DNA from 3 places in the Paenibacillus sp. NPDC056579 genome. Region 1 is predicted to be linked to each of the others. Evidence: riboswitches for the same ligand, from Rfam matches in the RefSeq annotation. Region 1 holds a riboswitch; each other region holds the start of a gene.

Region 1 (5,766 bases):
GCGCTTGAATTTCAGCAATTAAATCCAACACTTTGAATTGATCCATTTGATAGGCCGATTTATAGAAGAAGTAGTTATCTCTGCTCAAATACGGCATCGGATAGTACGTAGTCGAATTCGCATAAGTCCGCGTTTCGATCTGCTCCACTATCGGCATAACGCTTGATGTTGCATTCTGAATATACGAAATGCTCTGTGTTGGTGCAATAGCAAGGCGATAAGCATGATATAGTCCATGGGTTTGTACGGCGTGCTTCAAGTTCGCCCAATCCAATGGAGACGGAACCGTCATATCCTTGAACAGGCTTTTTACCTTATTGGTGACGGGTCTATAATCCGTTTCTAAATAGCGATCAAAGTAGCTCCCGTTCGCATAGTCCGAAAGCTCGAATCCGGCGAACGTAACGCCGCGCTCTTTGGCAATCTCCATGCTTTGCTCCAAAGAGTAATAATTCATCATCATGAAGAAGGTCCGTGCAAAATCTTTGGCTTCTTCACTTTCATAGGAGATTTTATTTTTGGCCAGGTAGCCGTGCAGATTCATGGCGCCAAGCCCGACCGAATGCATCTCTTTGTTCGCTCTGGCAACGCCGGGAGCATTGGCGACGGTAGTCATATCGCTGACCGCTGTCAAGGCGATAATCCCTTCTTTGACGGATTCCTTCACCTTGCCGAGCTCCATCACGTTGACGATGTTCAAGGAAGCAAGATTGCAGCTTATATCGCGCCGAATCACATCCGCTTGACCGTAATCGGCGATTTTCGAAGTCTCCTGCAGCTGGAAAATTTCCGTGCAAAGGTTCGACATTTTAATCGCACCCAGCTGCTTCAAAGGGTGAGCGCGGTTCGCATTGCTTTTATTCATAATGTAAGGATAGCCCGATTCAAGCTGAATCATTGAGATCTTGATCATCATGTCGCGCGCGCTCATAACGACCTGCTTACGCACACGCTCGTCGGCCAGCAGCTGATCGTACATCACGTCAAGATCCATATCATCCAGATGCATTCCATACGCTTTATAAACGGAATAAGGAGCAAAAACATGCAGCGGTTTGTTTTCCTCCGCCAGCTGATAAAACTTGTTAGGTATGATCAGCCCGATCGATAACGTTTTGAGACGTGTTTTTTCATCGGCATTGATTTTCTTACTGTCCAGCAGCTCCATAATATCCCATCCGAAGATGTTGTAATAGGCTGCACCCGACCCTCTGCGCTGGCCCATTTGATCGGCATAGGAGAATGCATCTTCCATCAGCTTGAGCACCGGCATAATGCCTTTGGCCGCGCCTTCCACGTCCTTGATCGGTTCTCCGCGGCCGCGCAGCTTGGACAGGTTGACCGCTACACCGCCGCCGATTTTGGACAGCTGCATGCAGGTACCGAGAACATAGTTGATCGAATTCAGGGAATCGTCCATTTCAAGCAAGAAGCACGAAACCATCTCTCCGCGACGGCTCTTACCCGCATTCAAGAACGTCGGAGTCGCCGGCTGTACACGCTGATCCATCATCGCAGTAGTCAGCATTCTAGCCGTATTCATATCTCCGCGAGCCAGATGCAAGGCTACAATTGCAACTCTGTCTGGATAGTGCTCCAAGTAGAGCGCGCGGTCATTACTCTTCACTGCGTAATCGGTATAAAACTTGGATGCCGCCATATAGGAAGGAAACTCGAAGCGATAGCTATGGGCGATTGCGTAAATTTCCTCAACGTCAGCCTGAGAATATTGCTGATATACGTCCTCGTAATAATCGTTATCTATCATATAGCGCACTTTCGTGGTCGTATCGGCGAAATGGACGCTCTTGCTATGTACTTCCTCTATAAATGCCTTAACAGCTTCCTTATCTTTATCCAATTGAAAAAAGCCGTCCGGATCTCTTTGCAGCAACAAATTGTTCAATTCAATATGCAGCAACCAAATGCACCTCCTGTTTAAACCTCTCCACATCTTGTTTCGTTCCTGAAAGCTCAAACTTGCTTAATACCGGAACCTTATATAATTTGGCGATCAGATCGGCGCTTCGGGCAAACCCTTCGCCCCAATTCCGATTTCCGCTGGCCGAAACACCTATCAGATTCGCATGGTTCTTCTGAAGAAAGGACAGCACCTTCTGAGGGACTTGACCGAAGCCCGTAGTATAGGTGATGAGAATGAACGGTTCATCCACCTTCATCATTTCCTCAATTTGAACCACCCGCATATTCAGCTTCTCCACAAAACGGCGCACATTTCCCGTCTTGGAATCGTAAGCGATCAACATGTCTTCCTTCCCCTTCCTTGTCCCTGACAAAGCAGACATAAAAAAGCGCGTTCGGCTAACGGGGACGAATGCGCTGAAATGAGCATGCAAAGAAACATACTTCATTAAAGACGTAACGGACACCTTCCTGTTCTCCGCAGGCCGTGTCAATGAGCAGGCAGGTCTCCTGGCTAGAGAGTCATCGTGATCGATCCGCCTTCCCAGCCTGTTCAACCAAGCCAGTGGCATACAAGACCGATTCTCCTCTCTTACAGTGGCGGGACCGCGCCGGTTTCTCACCGGTCTTCCCTATTAAGCTTTCTCGTAGTGTTTCACGAAAAGCACCTGTCACAACAATATATAGTTGGTATTTAATAATTTATATCAATATATGGTGCTTGTCAATGGATAGGAGAGCCCTATTTTTAATATACTCATAGACTTCAGCCCACTGCCGTCCATCCCTGTTCGTACTTATTTCGTGCCATTCAATACAGCTGCAGGCGGCTTATTAATGACAAAAAAGGACGGCGCATGCGGCGCCGCCTCCTTTTTGCTCGATTTGTAATTCCTAGCGATATGACCCTAAGTTCCCCCACTAAATCCTGTTCTGCCAAATGCCTTGTACAAATCTTCGAGTCACTTCGGAACCTGGAACCTCCAGCCTACAAAAAAATCCAACGCATATCGTCACGATTGCGCAAATCTTCTGCTTTGGCCGCGGTTTCGTAATACACCCTTTCCAATTCAGGCCTGTCGACAAAATGCTGGGCTCCCCATCCCTTATCCTTGTCGCTTTGCGGAATCCTTGTCTGTATAAACAGCTTGCGTCGGATCATTTCCTCGTTCCATGGACTAAATCTGAAATGGAGCATGTATGCACCTGGTATATAGGATTCGCTCGGATGGAATGATTGATGTCGGCCGGGTCCATAAGCGCCATCAGGATATTGGTGAATAAATCGATCCCTGAAAATATTTTCATATCGATATATGCCGTGAAATCTTTGCTTAACTAGAGGCGCATCCGGACTGGGATCAGAATATACACCCCATGGGTCTGCCATTGTAACGCCTGTTGTTCTATATATGAATTGGCCTTGTTGATTCAATTGATGCAGGAAAGCATACTTATGCTGAATGCATAGGAATTCGGTTGTATTCAAAACCATTTTCCAGCCCGTGAACTCACGCTCGAATTCCATAACCTCCTGATCGCAGGCGGCTATATCAAAAACGGGGTTTCGGGATCTTCGTATCTCCCAATTCGGTGCCAGTTGGCGGATCAGCATATTGGAATTATCCGTCGAACCGTAATCGATCATGACACCGTGATCGAACAATGGATAATGATGCTTTAGCCACCATTGAAGCATGTACGCTTCATTGTAATAATGACAAAAGACGATCATATTGGATTGCATAAGATAACCCCCCGCTCTATAATGTTTCCTCTCTTTTAATATATTCCTGCGATTGCCGGGGGCGTGGGTGAATTTTCTGGTATTAAAAAATATTGTTACTATACAAGACGTCCTTCAACAGGCAGAAACTCACAGGTGTTATTCATTTCCCATCATGATTGTGTATAACTCGACCTGCTCAGCTCTGAGACGTATTGTGGCTTAAGTAAGGCAATAGCTGTCAAACATTTCTCATCATCTTGCCCTTACACATCTTTCTCAGAGCTTCTTATTGTAAGTATTTTTTTATACAAATCGCTAATATTTTCGGATTCTTTTTCGGGTAGCTATCACTTTTCGTGCTTAGGATAAAAATCTCTAAATAAATGCTCCCATTCGTTCATAAAGTCACTTTGAAAAGCTCTATTGTAATAGTTAACATGTAGATTCCAGAATTCCATTGAACTACAATAAAACTTCCCCAGAATGAATGATGGATAATTATGTGCAGAACTTGCCATGATCCTTGTCTTTTCTTCCTCCCTCTGATCAATTACATTTATTAACTTCTCTACTATGTACTTGATCGGTTCAATACTCATATAAATCCTTTCCATTCTTCCAGCTCGATCAAACAAGCTAAGTTTCCTTAATGTTGCGATAATTCTATCTTTATAGACGTGGTCTTCAATTACTTTTATGTCATTTATTAATTTGTTAATTGAACGATAATTAATTACCAAGCCTCTATGTAACCAAGATCTATACTTATGTCCTTTTCTAACATTATTACCACCCCCTTTTATTTATTCGTATCCGGAATACCCGCACAACGAGAACATATATTCTATTTTTACCATAAAATGCACCAATTGTACATTATTGGTTTGTTCTTATGAAATTGCGCCAAACCAACAAAAATGACCCCTATCCCATAATAAACAGGGTAAGGAGCCATTATTCGATGGTTCACAAATTAATATGCTTTCGCGGTACGCTCCGTTTCCTCCTCATTCGGTGACTCTTCCCCCTGCCATAATAGCTGCATCTCCGTACATGTCGCCAGCAGCTCGGACAATGTACCCTCGGCCTCGACCCTGCCGTTCTTCATCACAATAATATGATCCGCGCGTGCTAGTGCCGCTCTGCGGTGAGACACTGCGATACACGTCACATCCTGTTCTTTAAACAGTCGTTCCCACAGCAGCTTCTCGGTTTCTACGTCAAGCGCGCTGGATAAATCGTCGAAGAGCAACAGATCCGACTGCGTCAGCATCATTCTGGCCGTAGCTGCGCGCTGGATTTGTCCTCCGGACAGCATCACGCCCCGTGGACCAACCATGGTATCAAGCCCGTGTTCGAGCTGCTTCACATCTTGCTCCATCACTGCTAACCGAACTGAATAATCAAGCATATCTGGAGTTACATTGCTGCCTTGGGTGATGTTCTCGCGGAGCGGGTCGCTGAACAAGCGCGGCACCTGCGGTGTATATGCCGCTCTCGGCGGGATAAGGAATGTCGCCGGATCCTCTATCTGCATCCCATTCCATGTGACTTTTCCATCCGTTTTGGGGAGAAGTCCTAGCAGCGTCCGAACCAAGGTCGATTTTCCAGAGCCAATTCTGCCCGTAATGACCAGAAATTTGCCGCGCTCCAAATCGAAGCTGACGTCAGAGATTCCATTATGAGAATTCGGGTATCGATAGGAGAGCCCTTCCACCTCCAGCCGCTGCAAGGGTTCAAACGTGCTCTTGTCATAAACCGGCACATCGGGCGGCGAATGGTCCAGATAAATCGCATTGTGCTCGACTATGCTGTCTTCCTGGCCTGGACGAAACAGCACCCGCATCCGGTCGATTGCAACTCTCAGCTTGTTGTGCTGGAACACCATGTAGCCGAACAACGAGATGCTTGATCCGAACGAACCGACATACATCGTAAAAAGCGCAAAGTCCCCGACCGTGAATCGCCCTGCCTGCATCTCGGCAGCACACATCAACAAAATAATACCCGTGCTAATGCTAAGTACATGCTGGTTCAATGAGCGCATCCACTGCTTGAATAAATTATCTTTGAGCGCCGCCTGCCTGCGTGATTCATTTAGCGTTAAAAACCGG
Region 2 (5,766 bases), on a different contig from region 1:
GGATGCGTGGCGTCCACAATCGTTCGAATGCCTCGCTCGCGAACCAACTCAACCAGCTCGTCTGCGGTCAGACGCCCGGTCAATACGGGCAGACCCGCCTCGTCCATCGATTTGGCGGCGCTGTCCGTTACTACCGTCGTCAGGAGAGGATATCCCGCCTGACGTATGTGCAGCGCCAGCTCGCGCGCGTCGCTCGTTCCAGCCATTAAGAGAATCATAGTCGTTCCTCCCCCGATTAAGATGACGTCGCTGCTTTATCGTCCGTAGGCACCGCCACGCGCTCATGCTTATGATCGTCATGGCCATGATCGTGGTGCCCGTGGTCATGATCATGTCCGTGATGATGATCATGGTCATGGTGGTGGTGATCATGATCATGATGGTGATTGTGGTCATGGTCGTGATCATCATGTCCATGATGATGATCGTGATCATGGTGATGATGGTCGTGGTCGTGATGGTGGTGATCATGTCCATGATGGTGGTCGTGGTCATGGTGGTGGTGATGGTCGATATGCTCCATCGCAGCCAACCGGTATTGGCACATATCGCAGTTCATTTTCGTTTCGCCCTGCACGGCCTCCAGCGCTCGTTCGCGCAGGATGTGGCGCAAATTCGGATGAAACCCGAAATAATCGGCCAGCACAAATTGATGCTCAGGATATTTTTCCTTGAATTGCTCGAGCATTTGCTCCATCCGTTTGATCAGTACGCCCGTAAACAGGAAATAGGGCAATATTACGACTCTGCGCGCGCCCAGCTTCAAGCACCGCTCGATTCCCTCATCCACAAGCGGGGCGGTAACGCCGATAAAGGCCGTCTCGACCCACTTCACCTTCATCTTTTCCCAGAATAGACGCGAAATCTTGAACAAATCGCTGTTCGCGTCGGCATCGCTGCTGCCCCGTCCGACGACAAGGACGGCGGTATGCTCGAGTTCCGGCTCCAGCTCAGTACCTGTCGTCGGCTCCAGTCCGTTGGCTGCTCCGGCCGTTTCCAGCCTAGAGGCGAGAATGTCCAGCACCTGCTCGTGAACTCCGATCGGTCTGCCGTATTTGAAACGAACCGAAGGATATTTCTCCTTGGCCTCGTCAATGGCGGCCGGAATATGAATTTTGGCATGTCCTGCGGAAAATAACGTAATAGGAACAACAGCAACCTCCGTCGCCCCTTTCCTCACACAGCTTTCGATGCCCTGCGCAATGGTAGGCGATTCGAATTCGAGAAAACAGGTCTCCACCAACGGCTGCTCCAGCTCGGCCGCAATCGTACGGACAAACTCGCGGACCTCCTCGTTGCCCTCTGCATCCTTACTGCCGTGGCCTACAAACAATACTGCATTCATCTATATAACCTCCCATGAACAATCGCTTTTCTTTAATCACCGCAAACCGCATTTTCTATTGTAAAAGCAGGCATATCCTGATGCCTGTAGCCTTCGATTTCCTTCACCCGTTTGAAAAACTTATGGAACCTCTCGTTCGGATGTCCATTGGTTATGTAACGCGCCACAATGTTCTCTATAGTTTCAATAAGCCGTTCAGGCTCGATCCCTTCGGCTACCGGCTGGCCCGAATGGGCGTTGCGCCCAATCGTTTTACCGCCCAGGAACAAGTCGAACTTCTCCTTGCGATACACGATGCCGATATCCTCCTGAACGGCTCCGTAGCATGCCATGCCGCAGCCGTTCAAGCCGATCCGCAGCTCCTTCGGCACCTTCATGCCGCCAAGCCGCTTGTTCAGCTCCTCGGCGTATGGAATGGCGTCGCCCTTTTCACCGTTGCAAAAATCGCAAGCCTTCACCTGCGCCACATCGCCAATCGGCGACAAAAGAAAGCCCTCCTGCCGGAGCTTCGAAGTAATTTCGTCCGGATTGTCCGTAGGAACGCGAACAATCATTTGATGATGAGGCGTATATTCCATCGTCCCGTTGTCGCCTACGACATCGGCCAAGGCCAGCATCTGCCGTGCCGTAAATTTCTTCTCGGCTACGCCGGGACTAACCGCCAGCTCAAAGATCGACTGCTGGCGGAACAGCACCCCGGCCGGCGGCGCGCTATAGCTGTCCGCCGTCTCTACGCCACGGCTGCGGTCCGACAGCCGCAGCGCCTCCATCGCCAGCGACAGCGGGCTCGCCGCTCCGCCTCGCTCTGCCTCTCGCACCGCGCTTGTCGCTATCACCGCTCCGCCTCGCTCTGCTTCACGCACCGCGCTCGGCGCTATCGCCGCTCCCCCTCGCTCTGCCTCACGCACCGCGCTCGCCGCTATCACCGCTCCGCCTCGCTCTGCTTCACGCACCGCGCTCGCCGCAATCGCCGCTCCGCCTCGCTCTGCCTCGCGCACCGCGCTCGCCGCTGCCGCCGCTCCACCATGGTCTGCTTCACGCACTGCGCTCGGCGCGAAACCGTCCGGCTCCTCTTCGTCCCAATCGTCCTCATCGTCGCCGGCTTCCCACTGGCGCAGCGCCCAAGGCTCTGCCGCCTCCTGCAGCCGCTGGTGAGGCTTAAGCGGCTGTACCTCCGCTCCCAGCGTATATTTGCGCTGGTACCCGCGCGGAGTAATCATCAAGCCGTCGTAGACCGTCGTCGATGCATTTCCGATAATGACCGTCGTCAGCATGCCGATATCGTGGTCAAGCATATCGCGCAGGTTCGTCAGAACCACATGCTGCCTGTCGCGATAAGCGCTCTTCACGATACCGACCGGCGTCTCGGCCGAACGGTACTTCAATAGAATCCGCTGCGTCTCGACGATTTGCCTTGTCCTTCTGCCGCTTCGCGGATTGTACAGGGCGATGACGAAATCCGCCTGCGCCGCCGCCTCGACCCGTCTCGCTATTAGCTCCCAAGGGGTCAGATGGTCGCTTAAGCTGATCGTGCACGCATCGTGCATTACCGGAGCTCCCAGCAGCGATGCCGAAGAGTTGATCGCCGAAATGCCCGGGATAATCTCGACTTCGACGCCGCCTTCCCGCCGCCAGCCCTTCTCCATGAGCACTTCATACACTAGACCGGCCATCCCGTACACGCCGGCATCCCCGCTGGAGATGACGGCGACCTTTTTCCCCGCTTCCGCCTGTCTTACGGCTTCCTGCGCTCTGCTGACCTCCTCCGTCATCCCGGTCCGTACAATCTCCTGATCGGTCAACAGTCCACGGATCAAATCCACGTAAGTGTTATAGCCGATAATAACCTCACTTTCCTCGATCGCTTCGCGCGCGCGTTTCGTTATATGCTCGAAGCTTCCCGGCCCGAAGCCGATGATCAGCAGTTTTCCCGCCATGCTGCACACGTCCTTCCCTATATATTACGGATATATATCCCGTTGCCTTCCCTCTAGCTTCGCTTCCAATCGCTCCGTCCGTCGTCCTTCATACGTTTTTGGAGCAACAAAAAAAGCATCCCCAACAGAATGTGTTAGAAATGCTTTGACAGCCCGGACCTACAATGAAATTAAATGGCACAACAGTGCCATCTCCAAGAACAGGTAAGCCGATCTCTAACACCTCCCTAAATCCGCGTAGGTTAACAGTGTTGTTCGAATAGGCAGGTCTCCTGACTTAGAGCAAAAGCGCCGATCCCCTTCCCGGAACGTATGTTCCAGTGGTATAGCTATCGGCTGCCTGGCCAAAATTGGCGCTCCTTACAGTGGCGGGTCCGTGCCGGTATTGCACCGGTCTTCCCTTTTAAGCAGATAAAGTTCCCCTTATCCGCACCTCATTCGTATCCGTATTTGATTGTCCAGAGCAATCATATCACCCTGAACAAAGATTTGTCTATAACGGTCCGGCAACCATCAATCCCCTGTACTGCTTTCCTTCGACTTTTGGGTCGAAGTTCTTAATTTTTGCCGCAACCCTAGCAAAGAACAGCTTTTCTCACGAACAGTATACCAACCAATAGGTACTTACAAACCGAACCAGCGAAGGTGGAAATTACATATGAAATACGGGCATAGAATTGCTAAACTGCGCAACGACCAACGCTTGACGCAGGAAGATCTCGCCGGCAAGGTAGGCATCACCCGATCCGCACTTTCCCATTACGAGAACAACCGCAGGGAGCCGGATTACGAAACCATTCAGAAGTTCGCCGATTTTTTTCAAGTGACCATCGACTTTTTAATGGGCCGAAGCGACGACAGCAGCCATCCCATAGATAACGATGTACAAGAATTTATCAGTCACCTGGAATTATCGGATGAAGCTCTTATGGAGAGGTTTGTCCTTACCATTGACGGCAGGGAGCTGACGCCGGAGGAATCCCGAAGATTTATTGCATTCATCCGGTATGAGCGTACTTCCAAATAAAAGCGCTTTTTTAGAATCGATACTTTACTTCGAATACTCCATTTTTCCAAGCTCCCATTGAAACATCGGAAACAGTGAAGGCTGCTCCTCTTTATAGGCCTCTTCGACCGGTGAAATAGCAGCTTGCTGAAGGGAGCTCCATGCAGCGAATTTTTCTCTGGGAATTTGGAGCTGATCCAGGATTAAGTCAATTTCGATGCACTTCTTTTGCTCTACCATCGTAAACCCACTCTCCATCTCGTCTCATAAGCGTTCATATCTCAATATTATATAGGAACTTCTCAAAAAATAATGTCACATGCTGGGGGGCGTTCCGCTTAAAGCGCCAATCATTTTGTCGAAACCGTGATTATAAACAAATCTTTATTTATGCAAAAAGCCTTGTCCATCCAAGACAAGGCTTTGATTATGTATAGGCGCTTATCAAAAGGCCGTTCAGTTGTTACGAGGTTACCGTTTTCAACCGCCGAGCCGCCTTTTTTACTCCCATTCTTCGGATCAGGGCGCTTGCCGTCACCATATCGGGCACGACCTCCTGCACGCCGTTCAGCTTATCCATGAACCGGTTATAAATAAAGTCGCCAAGCACCTGGGCCAATCCTTCCTTGAGCTGAATCTGCGGCTTCCATCCCAGCTCTTTCTCAGCCTTTTGTATGGTAACGCATACGTTGGTACTGTCAGCGGGCCGGGCTTGAGCAAATAGGGGCTTTAATTTCTGATTGACAAGCTCATTCATCAGTTCGAACAGCTCCACAATCTGGGTCGATCGTCCCGTACCTATATTATACGTTTCGCCGTCCCCCCTGCTGATCGCCCGGACATTGGCTTCCGCCACATCGGTTACGTATACGAAATCCCGGCTCTGCAGCCCTTTGCCGTAAATGACCGGCCTTTCCCCGTTCACGTACGTTTCCATAAACGCCGAGATGACGCCTCCGCAGCCGAAACGCTTTTGGCGGTAGCCGTAAACGTTCGCATAACGCAATATGGTATAGTTGAGGCCATATAATGCGCCGTACATCCGAATATATTCTTCAGGAGCGAGCTTGGACATTCCTATTCCCGACATCGGAACGCAGGCGGCTGTTTCGTCCGCAGGTACAAGCTCCGTGTTTCCGTATATTTCAGCAGAAGAACCGTAAACCAGCTTCTTGATATTGAATTCCTTGCAGAGGTCAAGCAAATAGATCAGTCCGCGAAGATTAGGGCTAAGCCCCCTGACCATCATCGTTTCATCGAAATCGGTTTTCTCAGCCAAGTGAATACAGTAGTCCGGCTTCTCCAGTTCAAAAATATCCCGCAGCTCCTTGCTCGCCACGTCCACTCTATACAGCTTGCAGCTTTTATCCAGGTACTGCTCTTTGCCCGTACTGAAATTGTCGACTACGATAACTTCCAGTCCCGCTTTCTTCGCGTACTCGACGGTGTGGGACCCAATGAAGCCGGCCCCGCCAGTG
Region 3 (5,766 bases), on a different contig from region 1:
TGAAGCTGTCCCTCATCGTTGAATACTTCATAGGGTGTGCCTTCCTTCACACACTGCCCCCGATCCATAACAAGGATCCAATCCGCCCATGCATAGGCCAAGTTCATATCATGCGTAGCCATAACAACCGTGATCCCTTGCCCGTGGATTCGATCCAGCTCCCGAATGAGCTGCTGCTCCGAGCGCCGGTCCAAGTAAGCTGTCGGCTCGTCAAGCAGCACGACCTCTGGTTCTAGCACCAGTACCCCTGCGAGCGCCACCCGTTTCTTCTGCCCGAGACTCAGATGATGAATAGGAGTATCGGCCAGCTCCTCCAGCCCCATCGTCATGAGCATCTGTGCGGTTCGTTCCTGCAATTGCTGCTCGGGCACTCCGGCATTGCGCAAGCCGTAAGAGATATCTTCACGCGGCGTAGTAAGGATCAGCTGCTGCTCCGGATCCTGGAATACGAGTCCTACCTGCTGCCGCAACGTTTTTAACGAATGGCGGTCATAGGACAAAGGTTCGCCCCGCCGGAGCATCGTTCCTTCATCCGGACGATGAATGCCGATAGCTTGCAGGAAGAGCGTCGATTTTCCCGATCCGTTATGCCCGCAGATCGCGGTTTTCTTCCCCGTTGGTATGGCTATATTCAGCTGCCGAAGCGCATGCACACTCGTTCCCGGATAGCTGTAAACCACATCTTGCGATTGTATCGCAGGTAACATCGATTCAAGTTGTATGGATTCTCGCTTCATCGTTTCCCCTTCACCCCCATCGAATCCAGCACTCCAATATGACTAATACTGCTACTCCCATACAGGCTTCCACCTTGTACCGCTCAGGAACAGCCTTTTTTACATAAGGAGGCAGCCGGAGCTCGTCTGTAAAGCCTCTCGAAATCAAACCATTCGTGAGTCCTTGGTACCTTTGCATTGTTTTGACAAACAGCCGGGCTATAAGCGTCGCGGTATCACGGATTTTGCCTGCGAAGCCGGACTGGCCGCCCCGCGATTGCTGCGCTGTATACATATCATGAGCCGTATCGGACAGCAAGAATAGGAACCGGTAGGTAATCATCATGATTTCCAGGACCAGAGTCGGCACTCTTAGTACCTTCATGACCTGGAATAGCTCGGACATCGGCGTCGTAAGAATGACGAAAAAGCTTGCTGACACGCAGGCCATAATGCGGATCAGCAGCTGCCCCGCACTCATCAGGCTCGTCAAATTCATATAGATTGTCCAGTGGGATAACGAAAATAATACGATACCGTGAGCCATTTCATGACCGAAATCCATGTTCCGTACTTCTATTATCAAAGCCGGCAAGCTTCCGATGAAAAACAGGCAAGAAGCGCCCAGCATCAAAGCCACCTGCTTGGCGGGAATGGCCGCATAGCCAATAAGCCAAATCAGCATCCACAGGAAAATAAGCAGCTGAATCCACGGATGCGCCACATAAGCAATAAGCAGAAGAAGAGCTGCGAAGCCGCACTTCCACATGGGAGAAACGGCCCGCAGCTTATTGCCATAAGATAAACGATCGATGGTCTTCATCATTGGGACTTCGACTTGGAGGCCCTTCCCTTGAATAAGCCTATCGTGTATCCGATAAAGCCTGCCCCCAATGCGGCTTGCAGCGCGAACAGCATGCTCTCCGTCTCCGGAGGCGGCTCGAGCAGCGACGAGAACCACGGCTCGTAAGCAGGATGCAGTTCCTTGATCATTTCCTCCGCAGCTCCGTCCGCTCCTCCGAATTCGCCGTTGACGAACAATAGAGGAATGGCGGCGAGCAAGATGACGCCCGTCAGCAGCAATATATTTTTAGTCGTTGTTGTCATTGTTCGCGTGCCCCTTTCATTTTGCGCTGCAATACGGACAATTCATTGGAATTGTAAGACTGGAGCCAGTTCCAGATCAGAACGGTCAGCAGTCCTTCACTGATAGCAAGCGGAATTTGAGTAATAGCAAATATACCGCCAAACTTGATAAACGAAGCCGCTATACCGCCTTGTTCCGCCGGAAACGCCAACGACAATTGAACGGATGTCATAACATACGTGGAGAGGTCAGCCATCGCCGCCGCCATAAAGATGGATAGCTTCTGCTTTCCGGTCGCCCCCATCATCCAACGGTACACGGCGTAACCTACCATCGGTCCCGCAACCGCCATGGAAAAAGCGTTGGCGCCGAGCGTCGTCAAACCGCCGTGAGCCAAGAGCAGCGCTTGAAACAGCAGTACTATGGACCCCAGCACACTCATAGGCAGCGGGCCGAACATGACCGCTCCAAGACCGGTACCGGTCGGATGCGAGCTGCTTCCCGTTACCGAAGGCAGCTTCAGAGCGGACAGCACGAACGTGAAGGCACCGGCCAATCCGAGCATCATCTTAAGCTCCGGAGTTTCTTTCGTAATGCGAATCAGCGAGCGAAGCCCCGTAATAAAAAATGGAATAAATAATACCCACCAAAAAATCGCCCACCCTAAAGGAAGAAACCCTTCCATAATGTGCATTGCGTAAGCGGATTGCGGTTCATTGACCGACAAATACAGCACAAAGCCTGCGACCAGGAGCAACGTGCTCACCCATGTTTTCTTGCGTTTCATTTTTATACCCCTCCTACCTTTGTTCAAACAAAAAAACCAATCCGTGTCGGATTGGTCATGGGTACGTGTCAATAGACGACAAACAAAAAAGGCGTTGTCGCTTCATCGTTCGTACACCTCTCCTTTCCTCGAAGGCAATATGGTGCATCACATCAGGTAGGTCTCCTGGCTCACGGATCGATGTATTCTTTCGCCTTCCCCAAATTGCGTGGCAGCTCGAGTGACGTATTGAAAGAAACTCCCCGTATACAGTGGCGGGACCGCTCGGGATTTGCACCCGATTCCCTGTTACCCTTTGTCTTCACAAAGGCACCTGACGTTTTCGTATGTAGTTGTATTGAAGCCGAATAATCCATATTCGTCGCTGAGACTCAAATTCCTTCTTTATCCGAAAAAATTCCGATCAATCCTGTTCCGGCTGGAGCAGCTCTATAAGCTCCTCTAAATCCGTCGTAGGCGATTGGCAGGCGAAATCTCTACACACATATGCCGTTGCCCGTCCGCCTATGGCTCTTTTATCCTGAACCAGCGGAATCAGCCGCCCGACTTCTTCGCCTTCGGCACCATCGGGCACGAATACGGTAATAGCGTTGGGGCGAAAACCGCTTCTCACTTCCTCGAGCATTTCGGCAATCTCATCCGACCCTTTGCGGCCAGCTATAACGATTTCGCTTGTCGGGCCGTAGGCAAAATCCAAGGCGATCAGAAACATCGAGTGGCCTGCCGGATAGCGCTCAATAGAGCCTGCGAACGCCTCCAGCTGCGTATCGGCAATCCGCGACAGCTTGGCATCGTATGTCAGCTTGGACAGCTTCAATAAGTTCATAGCGGCAACCGAGTTGCCTGAAGGCAATGCACCGTCATAAATTTCCTTATTTCTGGAGATAAGCTGCTCGCCGTCATTCCCGTAGAAATACAGCCCTCCCCGCTCCTCATCCCAAAACAGGTCGATCATCTGGGCGTTCAGTTCAACAGCCAGCTTCAAATAACGGATGTCGAAGGCCGCTTCGTACAGCTCGATCAGCCCCCATACCAGAAAAGCATAGTCATCCACATAACCTGGATACGCCGCTTCTCCATCGCGATAACGGGCTAGCAAGCGTCCGTCTTCTCTTCGCAAGTTGATCGTAATAAATTGGGCCGCTTTGGCGGCAGCCTGCAAATACGATTCGTTGCCCAGAGCCTTGGATGCTTTCGCCAATGCCATAATCATCAGACCGTTCCATGAGGTCAATATTTTATCATCCTTGCCTGGATGAATCCGTTTCTCTCGTGCAGCGAACAGCTGCTGCCTGCAGCGCTCGACACGCTCCTTTAGCTCGTGGAGCGCTAATCCTTTGCGGCTCGCCGCCGTCTCCAAATCCTGATGGATCAAGTTAGGGATGCCGCGTCCTTCAAAATTGCCAGTATCGGTAATATCGAATAAATCGCAGTACCATTCCCCGTCCTCATCCCCCAAAGCTTCAACGATTTCCTTCGGGGACCAGACATAAAACTTGCCTTCCTCGCCTTCGGAATCGGCATCCTCCGCCGAATAAAAGCCCCCATCCGAATCGGTCATATCCTGCAGCACATAAGCGAAAATCTGCTCCGCCACTTCGGCATATTTCTTTTTGCCGGTCAATTGGTAAGCTTCGATGTAAGTCCACGCGAGCAGCGCATTATCGTACAGCATTTTCTCGAAATGCGGCACAAGCCACTTCTCATCCACCGAGTATCGGGAGAAGCCGTATCCGACATGATCATACATGCCGCCGCGATGCATGGAATCCAATGTTTTCTCCACCATCTGCAGTGCCTTCTCGTTTCCCGACCTTTGATAATACCGCATCAGGAAGGAGAGATTGTGCGAGGTCGGAAATTTGGGCTTGTTCCCGAATCCGCCGTATTCCGGATCGAACCTTTGCTCATAAATCTCAAATGCTTGATCCAGCGTCTCGGCGGAGATAGACCCATTGAGATTGGCCAGCATGCTTTTTTCCACTTCCTGTACGATCTGCTCGCCAGTCTCGAGCACCTTGTCCGGATTGTTTCTCCACAAGCTGCCAAGCTGTGTCAACAAATCCATTAAGCCATGACGGCCATATCGTTTGTGCTTCGGAAAATACGTCCCGGCAAAAAACGGTTTTTTGTCCGGAGTCATGACGATCGTAAGCGGCCATCCCCCTTGTCCGGTCAGAGCTTGACATACAGTCATGTAAATGTGGTCGACATCCGGCCGTTCCTCCCGGTCGACCTTGATCGATATGTAGTCCCGATTCAGCAGCCCGGCTACTTCTTCGTCCTCGAAGGACTCTCTTTCCATGACGTGACACCAATGGCAGGTGGAGTAGCCGATAGATAGGAAGATAGGCTTGTTATCGCGTTTGGCTATGTCAAATGCCTCTTCGGACCAAGGGAACCAATCGACCGGGTTGTAGGCGTGCTGGAGCAGGTAGGGAGACTTTTCGTTGGCTAATCTGTTGGTGGTGTTGTGTGTGGTTATAGGAATCACCTCTTTGGCAGCTGGATTTTATGTATCGAGTTTAACATAATCAGCTAAAAGGAAAAACCCATGCAATAAAGGCACAGGTTTAGCATCCTGTATAGGTTTGATTACCGCTGCTTCTTCTATAGCCTGTCTATGGTTGATGAACAAGTAAATGGCTAGCTTTACGAATACGCTAAATATCCAAATGAACATAATCCAGACATCCATGTTTTGAATAAATCCTAAATAATTTATAAATCGGACCATACTAAATTACGGAAAGATTAAGGTGGATCCGATATTGGTTCCGAACGTCGCAATAACCCAGACTGCCGTAATGACGCCAATCAAGGATTGTGTCAGTCGATCAAAATCACGGCTAATCATACAAGTCGAAATAATCTGTTCCAATTTATTCGAGTCTGTCAGCTCTTCTATATAAACGAATAGAATCTCAATTTGATCCGTAAGTTTTAACGATCTAAATACGATATCAGCACAATTATGAAAAATATGTCGTAACGTATCGTAGTTGACCTTAACATTTTCGTTCACATCCGCTGGAATGCTTAGCTCCATGTCACTTACTCCCCCTTTCCATAATTTTGGTATTATTTTGTGTGCTTTACTGCTGCTTATTCCAATAAAAGTAAACCATCCTGTTACAAAAAAGTGCCTCTTAGCGAAAGCTAAGAGGCGGTCAAAC

The links. A riboswitch is a leader RNA that binds a small molecule or an ion and turns the genes downstream of it on or off. The one in region 1 is predicted to bind cobalamin.
Region 2: linked by a shared signal. The riboswitch ahead of cobJ (precorrin-3B C(17)-methyltransferase) and the one ahead of nrdI (class Ib ribonucleoside-diphosphate reductase assembly flavoprotein NrdI) in region 1 are both predicted to bind cobalamin.
Region 3: linked by a shared signal. The riboswitch ahead of ACFQ88_RS01180 (energy-coupling factor ABC transporter permease) and the one ahead of nrdI (class Ib ribonucleoside-diphosphate reductase assembly flavoprotein NrdI) in region 1 are both predicted to bind cobalamin.

What each region holds. Positions count from the first base shown of each region.
Region 1 covers NZ_JBHTVD010000004.1:387,377-393,142, reverse strand. The annotation lists gene nrdE (class 1b ribonucleoside-diphosphate reductase subunit alpha) at 1-1,921, opposite strand, end outside; gene nrdI (class Ib ribonucleoside-diphosphate reductase assembly flavoprotein NrdI) at 1,908-2,267, opposite strand; cobalamin riboswitch at 2,407-2,610, opposite strand; gene ACFQ88_RS18630 (glycosyltransferase family 2 protein) at 2,912-3,670, opposite strand; gene ACFQ88_RS18625 (ABC transporter ATP-binding protein) at 4,626-5,766, opposite strand, start outside.
Region 2 covers NZ_JBHTVD010000005.1:428,274-434,039, reverse strand. The annotation lists gene cobK (precorrin-6A reductase) at 1-218, opposite strand, end outside; gene ACFQ88_RS21630 (sirohydrochlorin chelatase) at 236-1,345, opposite strand; gene cobJ (precorrin-3B C(17)-methyltransferase) at 1,378-3,282, opposite strand; cobalamin riboswitch at 3,529-3,734, opposite strand; gene ACFQ88_RS21620 (helix-turn-helix domain-containing protein) at 3,941-4,309, shown strand; gene ACFQ88_RS21615 (hypothetical protein) at 4,334-4,528, opposite strand; gene ACFQ88_RS21610 (NAD-dependent epimerase/dehydratase family protein) at 4,752-5,766, opposite strand, start outside.
Region 3 covers NZ_JBHTVD010000001.1:223,592-229,357, reverse strand. The annotation lists gene ACFQ88_RS01195 (energy-coupling factor ABC transporter ATP-binding protein) at 1-737, opposite strand, end outside; gene cbiQ (cobalt ECF transporter T component CbiQ) at 748-1,539, opposite strand; gene ACFQ88_RS01185 (energy-coupling factor ABC transporter substrate-binding protein) at 1,539-1,823, opposite strand; gene ACFQ88_RS01180 (energy-coupling factor ABC transporter permease) at 1,820-2,590, opposite strand; cobalamin riboswitch at 2,729-2,922, opposite strand; gene ACFQ88_RS01175 (thioredoxin domain-containing protein) at 2,994-5,075, opposite strand; gene ACFQ88_RS01170 (hypothetical protein) at 5,334-5,639, opposite strand.